Regions from separate parts of the Flexivirga alba genome, predicted to be linked through region 2. Evidence: riboswitches for the same ligand, from Rfam matches in the RefSeq annotation. Region 2 holds a riboswitch; the other holds the start of a gene.
The links. A riboswitch is a leader RNA that binds a small molecule or an ion and turns the genes downstream of it on or off. The one in region 2 is predicted to bind cyclic di-AMP.
Positions count from the first base shown of each region.

Region 1: it holds a riboswitch for cyclic di-AMP, as region 2 does, so the genes downstream of both, ACFQDH_RS00960 (C40 family peptidase) here and ACFQDH_RS12400 (transglycosylase family protein) in region 2, are expected to answer to the same signal.

Region 1 is NZ_JBHSWH010000001.1:202,313-206,784, forward strand. Features, by position in the region: gene ACFQDH_RS00940 (hypothetical protein) at 1-333, shown strand, start outside; gene ACFQDH_RS00945 (DUF6295 family protein) at 330-602, opposite strand; gene ACFQDH_RS00950 (dienelactone hydrolase family protein) at 606-1,349, opposite strand; gene ACFQDH_RS00955 (DUF6918 family protein) at 1,472-1,906, opposite strand; gene ACFQDH_RS00960 (C40 family peptidase) at 2,003-2,773, opposite strand; cyclic di-AMP (ydaO/yuaA leader) riboswitch at 2,774-2,969, opposite strand; gene ACFQDH_RS00965 (metal-dependent transcriptional regulator) at 3,092-3,781, opposite strand; gene pdxH (pyridoxamine 5'-phosphate oxidase) at 4,404-4,472, opposite strand, start outside.
Region 2 is NZ_JBHSWH010000001.1:2,505,371-2,509,842, forward strand. Features, by position in the region: gene ACFQDH_RS12395 (ribonuclease J) at 1-1,419, shown strand, start outside; gene ACFQDH_RS12400 (transglycosylase family protein) at 1,650-2,357, opposite strand; cyclic di-AMP (ydaO/yuaA leader) riboswitch at 2,362-2,503, opposite strand; gene ACFQDH_RS12405 (endonuclease/exonuclease/phosphatase family protein) at 2,800-3,801, shown strand; gene ACFQDH_RS12410 (aminotransferase class V-fold PLP-dependent enzyme) at 3,779-4,472, opposite strand, start outside.

The DNA.
Region 1 (4,472 bases), 2.3 Mb from region 2:
AGCGGCGGCGGTGGAGACACCGGCACCAGCCCGCAAACGGTCACCGAGACCCAACCCGGCCCGACGCAGACCGTCACCCAGCGGGCCTCGTCCGGCCCGGCGAGCGACAGCACATTCACCGAAACGTCGACGGTGACCTTGCCGGGCAAGACCACGACCGTTCAGGTCGTGCAGCCGGGCAAGAACACCACCGTGACCCAGACCGCGACAGAAACTAAGACGGAGACGAGCACCGCCACGGGCTCCGCTCCCCCACCGCAGACGACGACTGTCACTCAGACCGTCACCATCGTCCCGCCGCCTCCGCCGCGGTCGATCGGGGCGGCTCGTTAACCGGCGGCCTTGAGCTCGTCCGGTGCTGCGTCCAGTGCCTGCTGGATCGAGTCGATGAGCCGTTGCGCGGACGCTGCGGTCAGCTCCAGCGCGATGCGCTGTCCCGGGCCGGCACTCGGGTCGGTCAGGTCCACGTTGAGCGTGTGCTCGGCCATCGCATGGACCGGGTGGTCGTAGTAAGCAGCGGCGTCGGTGATCTTGAACCACTTGCCGCCCGGCCCTTTTGCGCTGCCTTCGACGTCGGTCGTGACCGTGATGTAGGTGCACATGCGTCAGGCCCCCAGCTGCTCGCCGAAGAAGGTTTCGATGCGTTCCCAGCCGTCGTTCGCGGCGGCCACCTTGTATGACGGTCGGTCGACCGCGAAGAAGGCGTGCCCTGCGTCGTCATACGAGAAGAACGTGTGTGGCTTGTCGTTCGCGGTGAGGATCTCGTCCAGCTCGGCGACCTGCTCCGGGCTGGGGAACTTGTCGTCCTTGCCGAAGAGGCCGAGCAGCGGCGCGCGCAACTGCGGCAGGAGCGGCACCAGGTTCGTGACGTTGAGCGGGTAGCCCTCGGCCGGTGTGCCGGTGACGAACGCCCCGTAGCAGTCCACCACCGCGTCCAGGTCGACGTGGCACGCGGCCAGGACGGCGTGTCGGCCGCCCGAGCAGTGGCCGATCACGCCGACCCTGCCGTTGGAGTGCGGCAGCGCTCGCAGGTAGGCCGCAGCCGCTTCGGCGTCGACGACGAGCTGCTCGTCGGCGATGCCACCGGCCGCGCGCACCGTGGCGGCCGCATCGGCGGGGTCGGCGCCCGGAGCCTGCCGGGAGTAGAGGTTCGGACAGATTGCGTCGTAGCCCAGCTCGGCGAAGCGGCGGACCATCTCCTTGGTGGCCCGGTCGTAGCCGGGCAGGTGATGGATCACGACGACGCCGCCACGAGATTGGTCACCGTCGGGCGTCGCGAGATAGGCCTCGATCTCGGCGCCGTCGGAGCCGGTGAGACGCACGGTCGTTGCGTGCAGCGAATCAGACATATCGAAGGTCTATCAGACCTACTTGAGCGGCAACCCGGCGGTCAGGACGCGTGGCCCGCAGGCCGCCCCAACAAGCACAGTTCGCGCTGAGGATGTGGAGGTGAGGAACGAACCCCACAATCTCAGGACGCGTACTGCTGGATGACCTTGCCGAGTCGGGGCAGAGCCTGCTTGACGTTGTCCTTGGCCTTGCCGCGCAGGCCCTTGTAGGCACGCCTCAGCGGCTCGCGGTCCGTGGCAGCGGCCCGCTTGTCCGTCACGGCGAGCAGCGCGTCGGCCGCCTCGTCACCGCGCCCGGCGAGGTACGCACCGAAGTCGCCCGAGCCGGCGAAATCTTCCCAGAAGGGCTGCAGTGCCGTCGCGACCTCCGGCAGCATGCGATTCGTCGCGTCGGTCGTGACCGTCGGGTTGAACTTGCGCACGGCGGCGTACCCGGCCTTGATCGCGGCACCACTCAGGCCCTTCTTGTCCTTCACCTCGGCGTCGATCACCGCGGCCAGGTCGGTCACGACCTGCGGGCGACGGTCGGCGGCGAGCAGGGTTTCGGACAAGGTCATGCGTTCTGCCTTTCGATGGGTGCAATGGGTATGACGAACGCCGCGCCCGGCGGGCCGGACGCGGCGTTCAGTGAAGCTGGTGGATCAGACAGTCGATCAGATGCGGCCGTAGCCGGACACACCACTGTAGATCGCGCGGACGCCGACGGTGCCACCCGGGTGGTTGGCGTCGATCATCATGCCGTTGCCGACGTAGATGGCCACGTGGTAGGCGGAGCTGCCGTTGCCGAAGAAGATGAGGTCACCCGGCTGCGGGTTGCTGACTCGGGTCGCCATCTGCATCTGCGCGGTCGCGGTCCGCGGAATCGACTTGCCGGCCTGCGCGTAAACGTAGGACGTGAAGCCGGAGCAGTCGAAACCGGCCGGGCTGGCGCCACCGTAGACGTAGGGCGAGCCGATGTAGCGCTCAGCGATGCCGACGATGCCACTGGCGGCCGGGGGCGCCTGGGTGACGGGTGCCGGCTTCGGGGCCGGGTTGGCCACCGGCTGCGTCGGACGCGTCGCGGTGCGGGAGACCGACGTCGCGCGCGGGCGGACAACCTTCTTCGGGGCCTCGTAGCGCTTGGCTGCGACGGGGGTCGCCAGCTGTGCCTGCGCACGGACCGCGCTGAGCTGCTGCTCGGCCTTCGTCGCAGTCAGCGGGTGCGCCAGCGCCTGGGCGCGGGAAGCCTGGGTGGCAAAGTCGACCGAGCTCGGGCCGGTGATCGACGCGACACCCGTGGTGGCCTGTGCGGCCTGCGGTGCGGCGATCGAGGCCACCAGTCCACCGGCGACGGCAACAGTGGCCGATACGCGCGCGGTCGAGTTGAAGGTCGACGACAACTTGCTCGGGGCGCGGTGTCGACCGCGCGTACCAAGAATGGACACGAATTACCTCTCCGTCGCCTACGAGGTCAGCTGTCGGGCTCGAGTTGGAGATACTCGGTCTCGGTGCGGCACCGTGCGGTGCCGCGGTGAAACTTCGCCCCTAGGGCGGCTTGCGCCACCCGAATTTGGGTCCCCCGCTCCTGCCGTGCGGAATCGTTGCACCCGATCAGCTGGCAGGATTCGGCGTTGCCTCACGGGAACCCACCGATTGGCGGGCCGGGGAAAACGGTACACAACCCCGGAGGGAAAGTCACAGCGAGGTCACGATCTGGTGGAAAAAAGTTTGAAAAACGTTGAGTTGTGGCGATTGCGACACGCTCAGTCGGCGTCGACGAACACGTGCATGGCCACGTCGCGCGGCAGCGACACGGCCTCGCCGCCCTCGGCGCGCACCAGCACGCGGTCGCCCTCGAGATGGATCTCGACCTTGGCGTTGGGTGTGATGCCGCCAGCGGTCAGGACGCTCAACGCCTCCTGGTCGGCTTGTGCGGGCTCACCGACGCGGCGGATGACGAAGCTGGCCGGCAGGTCGGTGCCGACCTCGGTCATCGGGCGCACACCGTCACGGAACTGCAGCCGCGTCTCCTCCTCGCCCAGCTCTTCGAGCCCGGGGATGGGGTTGCCGTATGGCGAGATGTGTCGCTCACCCAGCATGCCGAGGATCTTGCGCTCGAGGCGCTCGCTCATCACGTGCTCCCATCGGCACGCCTCGTCGTGCGCGAACTCGAGCTCGACGCCGATGATGTCCACGAGAAGCCGCTCAGCGAGCCGGTGCTTGCGCATCACCCGGGTCGCGAGCATCCGACCGTGGTCGGTCAGCTCCAGGTGACGGTCGCCGGCCAGGGTCAACAGGCCGTCGCGCTCCATTCGGGCAACAGTTTGAGACACAGTGGGTCCGGAGTGTCCCAGCCGCTCGGCGATGCGTGCACGCAGCGGCACGATGCCTTCTTCCTCAAGGTCGAAGATCGTGCGGAGGTACATCTCGGTGGTGTCGATCAGCTCGCTCACACCGTAAGCCTGCCATTAAGCGGTGACAGGTGCCATCGGACCCTCTCCGAAAAATTTCGGTCAATATTATCGGGAATCCTTGCCGGGCACGCTACGTTCTTGTTCTTGGAAGCCGTGGGGCTCCTCCCCCTGACCCACGGCATCCCGAACCGTTCGTTTTACGGGCGGGGTGAGCACACCGCAAGGTGCAGCTCGGACGGCTGGCGCACCTCCCCTGGGCGCCAGCCGTTCTTGCATCTCGGGCCTCTCGGCCGACCTCCTGCGGGCACGCGGGCTAAATCCATTGCCAGTGGCGTGCCCTTCGGCTTAGCGTGGTGGCACACGAGAAAGGAGGTGGTCCACGAGTGAATTCTCAAAGGACGCGTGAGGTGGTTGCGAGCTAGTTCGCAACCTACGTATTCGTCGCCGGCCACCTCCGTGTGGACCGACGAAACGGACGTTCGGTAGCTACTCCAACGCAGCCACCGCGGCCCGTGGGCGCGCGATCTCGTCCATCGTGCTTCCCGGCATTGAGCCGGAGCCCACGGGCTGTCCCATTCCCCAAGGTGGTCGAGTAGCGGCGAGGAACGAGCCGCCCAAGGTGGTCGAGTAGCGGCGAGGAACGAGCCGCGTATCGAGACCCCTACGGCTGGCGACGCTCGATCCGCCAGGAGGTCCCGTCGGCCAGGTCGCCGTCACCGGTGCGGACGTA
Region 2 (4,472 bases):
GGTGCCGTGCCCTATCTGCTGCGCCTCAAGCCGGACATCCCACTGATCGGCTCGACCCTGACGCTTGCGCTGATTGAGGCCAAGCTCAAGGAACACCGGATCAAGCCCTACACCCTCGCGGTGAAGGAGGGCGGCAACGAGAAGCTCGGGGTCTTCGACTGTGACTTCATCGCGGTCAACCACTCGATCCCGGACGCGCTCGCAGTCTTCGTCAAGACCGGCGGCGGCAATCTGCTGATCACCGGCGACTTCAAGATGGACCAGCTGCCGCTGGACGGCCGAATCACCGACCTGCGGGCGTTCGCCAAGGCGGGGGAGGAGGGCGTCGATCTCTTCCTGACCGACTCGACCAACGCCGAGGTCCCCGGCTTCACCACTCCGGAGCGCAACATCGCGCCCGCCATCGAGCGCGTCTTCCAGCAGGCCGAGCGGCGGATCATCGTCGCTTGCTTCTCCTCGCACGTGCACCGCGTGCAGCAGGTGCTCGATGCCGCCGCCAAGCATGGCCGCAAGGTCGCGTTCGTCGGTCGGTCGATGCTGCGCAACATGGGCATCGCCGCAGAGTTGGGCTACCTGCACGTGCCTGACCGGGTGCTGGTCGACCTGAAGAAGATCGACCGGTTCGCCGACAACCAGATCGTGCTGGTGTCGACCGGTTCGCAGGGTGAGCCGATGGCGGCGCTGTCCCGTATGGCGGCCGGCGACCACAACACCATCGAGATCGGTCCGGGCGACACGGTGCTGATGGCGTCGTCCCTCATCCCGGGCAACGAGAACGCCGTCTATCGGGTCATCAACGGTCTGATGCGACGCGGCGCGAGCGTCATACACAAGGGGAACGCGCTGGTGCACGTTTCCGGGCACGCCAGTGCCGGCGAGCTGCTCTACTGCTACAACATCGTCAAGCCGCGCAACGTCATGCCGATCCACGGCGAATGGCGCCACCTGGTCGCCAACGGTGACCTCGCGGTCGCGACGGGTGTGCCGGCCGAGCGAGTGATCTTGGCCGAGGACGGCGTCGTCGTCGACCTGGTCGACGGACGAGCGCGGATCGTCGGGGCCGTGCCCTGCGGCTACGTGTATGTCGACGGCTCTCTCGTCGGCACGACCGACGAGACGATGCTCAAGGACCGCCGCATCCTGCGGGACGAGGGCTTCGTGACGATCATCGTGGTGCGCGACGCCGACACCGGCAAGATCGTCTCCGGCCCGGAGATCCAGACCCGCGGCTTCGCCGAGGACGACGAGGTCTTCGACAAGGTGCGTCCGAAGCTGGAGGAGGCGCTCGAACAGGCTCGCGAGAAGGGCATCAGCGACACCTACCAACTGCAGCAGGTCATCCGTCGTGCCGTCGGTGGCTTTGTCGGTGGCAAGCTGCGTCGCCGTCCGATGATCATCCCCATCGTCATTGACGCGTAAGGACGTGGCGGCGGTAGCCGCGTAGGGGCCGAGAGGTCAACGGATGTTGTGAGACGCGAATCTCACGACATCCGTTGACCTCTCGGTGTCTCACGGCGCAGATGTGCCGTCGGGGAGGCCGGGTTCGTCATACGCCCAGCACACCACGAACGGCGAAAGCCCCGCCCCACCAGGTGGTGGGACGGGGCTTTCAGTTGTCACTGCCGCGAGGGCAATGACGGACGATCAGATCAGGCCGGCAGGTTCAGGTGCTGGCCGACGAAGATCAGGTTGGGGTTGTTGACGGTGCTCTTGTTGGCACCGAACAGGGTCTGCCAACCACCCTTGATGTGGTAGGTCTGAGCGAGCTTGCTCAGGGTGTCGCCCGGCTTCACCGTGAAGGTCTTGCCCGAGAGGGCGACCTTCGGCGCGGTGTAGACCTTCTTGGGCGCGGTGTAGGTCGGACGCACGCTCGAGCGCGACGTCTTCGGCGCGGAGTAGACCTTCTTCGGCGCGGTGTAGGACTTCTTCGGCGCGGTGTAGGTCGGAGCCGCCTTGGGGGCCGGCGCCGGAGCGACGACCGGCGAGCCGCCACCACGGGTCAGGCCCGCACGCACCGAGCAGACCGGCCAGGCGCCGGGACCCTGCGAAGCGAGGACCTTCTCGGCGATGGAGATCTGAGCCGACTTGCTGGCCAGGTTGGCGTTCGACGCGTACGCGCCACCGCCGTAACCGATCCAGGTCGAGTGGGTGAACTGCAGGCCACCGTAGAAGCCGTTGCCGGTGCTGATGGCCCAGTTGCCACCGCTCTCGCAGGCAGCGACGCGGTCCCAGGTCGAAACCGAGGCGGCGTGGGCGTTGCCAGCAGTGGCGACGCCTGCAGCGGCGAGGGCCGCAGCGGCGGCAACCCCGATGCCGACGGCGCGGGTCGTGGTCTGAGTCTTCTTGCTGAGGTTCATTGATTCCTCTCCTGACGTGCGCATACGGGGTTAGCTGTCGGGTCGGGCTGTCAGGTGCCCGGCAAGCCGTTTCCGGCCTGCTCTCACCCCAAGGCCGCTGTCGCGACCGAAATGGGTTCCCCACCCTCGTTGTGCCTCCGAGACCATCCCGGATCTTGGTGGCCGCCCAACGAGGTTGTGCGCGGCGGGCCACAGGCAAGTACTGAGAACGTGCTGGGTTGCGCGGTCTCTCTGATGGATCGGATCTTCGGCCAGGGGGCGAAGTTTTGAACCACCGAGCGTCGAAGCTACGTGGTCCGCGCCCGATTTCCAAGTCGAACGTGACCATTTCGTGACTTTTCTTGGAAGTGTCGCGAGAGTCACACCTCAACCTGTTGCTTGCGTCACACCAGTCACCTTGATCCCACCCACGCGCCGGGCGCCGGTGAGCGAGAATGCCGACGTGCCCGAATCTCGCCCCCAACCTCGCAACTGGTGGCGTCCCGAGGCGAGGACGGTGCCCTGGTGGGTGCTCGCGGTGTTGCTGGTCCTCGTGGCGCTCGGTGTGCTGGCTCGGTGGCTGGACGCGACCTGGCTGGTGCCGATAGTGCAAGCCTTCTTTCCGGTCTTCGGCGTGTCGGCGCTCGTCCTGCTCGTGGCGGTGGCGGCGATGCGCTACCGCTGGCTGGCGTTATGTGCGTTGGTGGTCGCCATACCCCCTCTCGCATTGGGTATGGCGTCGGTGCGCAGCGACACGGTGGCGGCCGGGCCGCATGACGAGGTCGTGCTGACCCTCAACCTGCAGTACGGCCACGCGAACGCGGCCGAGGTCGTTGCGGCAGCACGCGAGCGCCGGGTGGACACGCTCGTGCTCGAGGAGTGCACGCCCGAGGAGTTGACTGCGCTGCGTCGGCACGGACTGGACGGCGTGCTGCCGCACCAGGCCGGCAGCGCCGAGCCCGGGATCAGGGGCACCGTGGTGCGCAGCAACCATCCGGTGACACTCATCGCAGCGCACCCGGCGGGCCGTTTCCCCAGCATTCCTGACGTGCTGGTGCAGACGCCGCAAGGCGCCTACCGGTTGCGGGCGGTGCACACGCCGGCACCGCTGCCGGACATCGTGCCGGACTGGCGGTCCGCGCTGCGGTCACTCACCCGATGGCGTGCGGAGCTGCCCGCGAAGCAACCGCTGGTGATGGCCGGCGATTTCAACGCGTCCTCGGCGATGCCGGGTTTCCGCGAACTCGCCGACGGGCTGACCGACAGCAGTCGCGCGACCGGCTCGGGCTGGACGCGGACCTGGCCCCGCGGCGCGTGGCTTCCGCCGTTCATCCAGCTGGATCACGTGCTGACCCGCGGCTTCGGTGTCGTGGCCGACGGCACCATCGACGTGAGCGGCACCGACCACCGCGGCTACTGGGCCAGGTTGCGCTTCGAGCCGGTCACCAGGGCAGCGGCTCGCTGAGGTCGCGTGGGTCGGCCGGAGCCGACCAGCCCTCGTCGGTGTGCACGTAGGACAACGCCGGGCCGTGCTCGACCAGTCGCCGGACCGCCGCCACCAGCCGGTCGACGTGCTCACCGTTGGTGGCCAGACCGAGGCTCGCGCGTATGGCGCACGCCCCGTCGCCGACGACGGCGTCGCACAACAGATGCGCGCAGAACCTGCCGTCACGAACCGCGATGGCGTCCTCGTCGGCCAGCACCTGCGAGACCAGCGACGGGTCATAACCCTCGACCGTGAAGGTGACGACGCCGACGTTGGGCCGGTCGCCGAGCACCTCGACGATGCTGACCCGATCGATGGCGGCCAGTCCGGCACGGAGTCGGCCGTGCAGCTGCGCCTCGTGCGCCCCGATGGTCGCGCGGTGCGTCTGCAAGGTCGCGCAGGCCGCCGCGATCGTAATGGCACCAACGGCGTTCGGGGTGCCGCCCTCGTGGCGGGCCGGGCCCAACTGCCACTGCGTGTGGTCGTGGTGCACCCGGGACGTGGCGCCACCGGCCGGCAGGTAGGGCTCCGCGGCGTCCAGCCAGTCGCTGCGTCCGGCGAGCACGCCCGCGCCATACGGGGCATAGAGCTTGTGGCCGGAGAAGGCGACCCAGTCGACGCCGAGCACGTCGAGGTCGATCTCGACATGC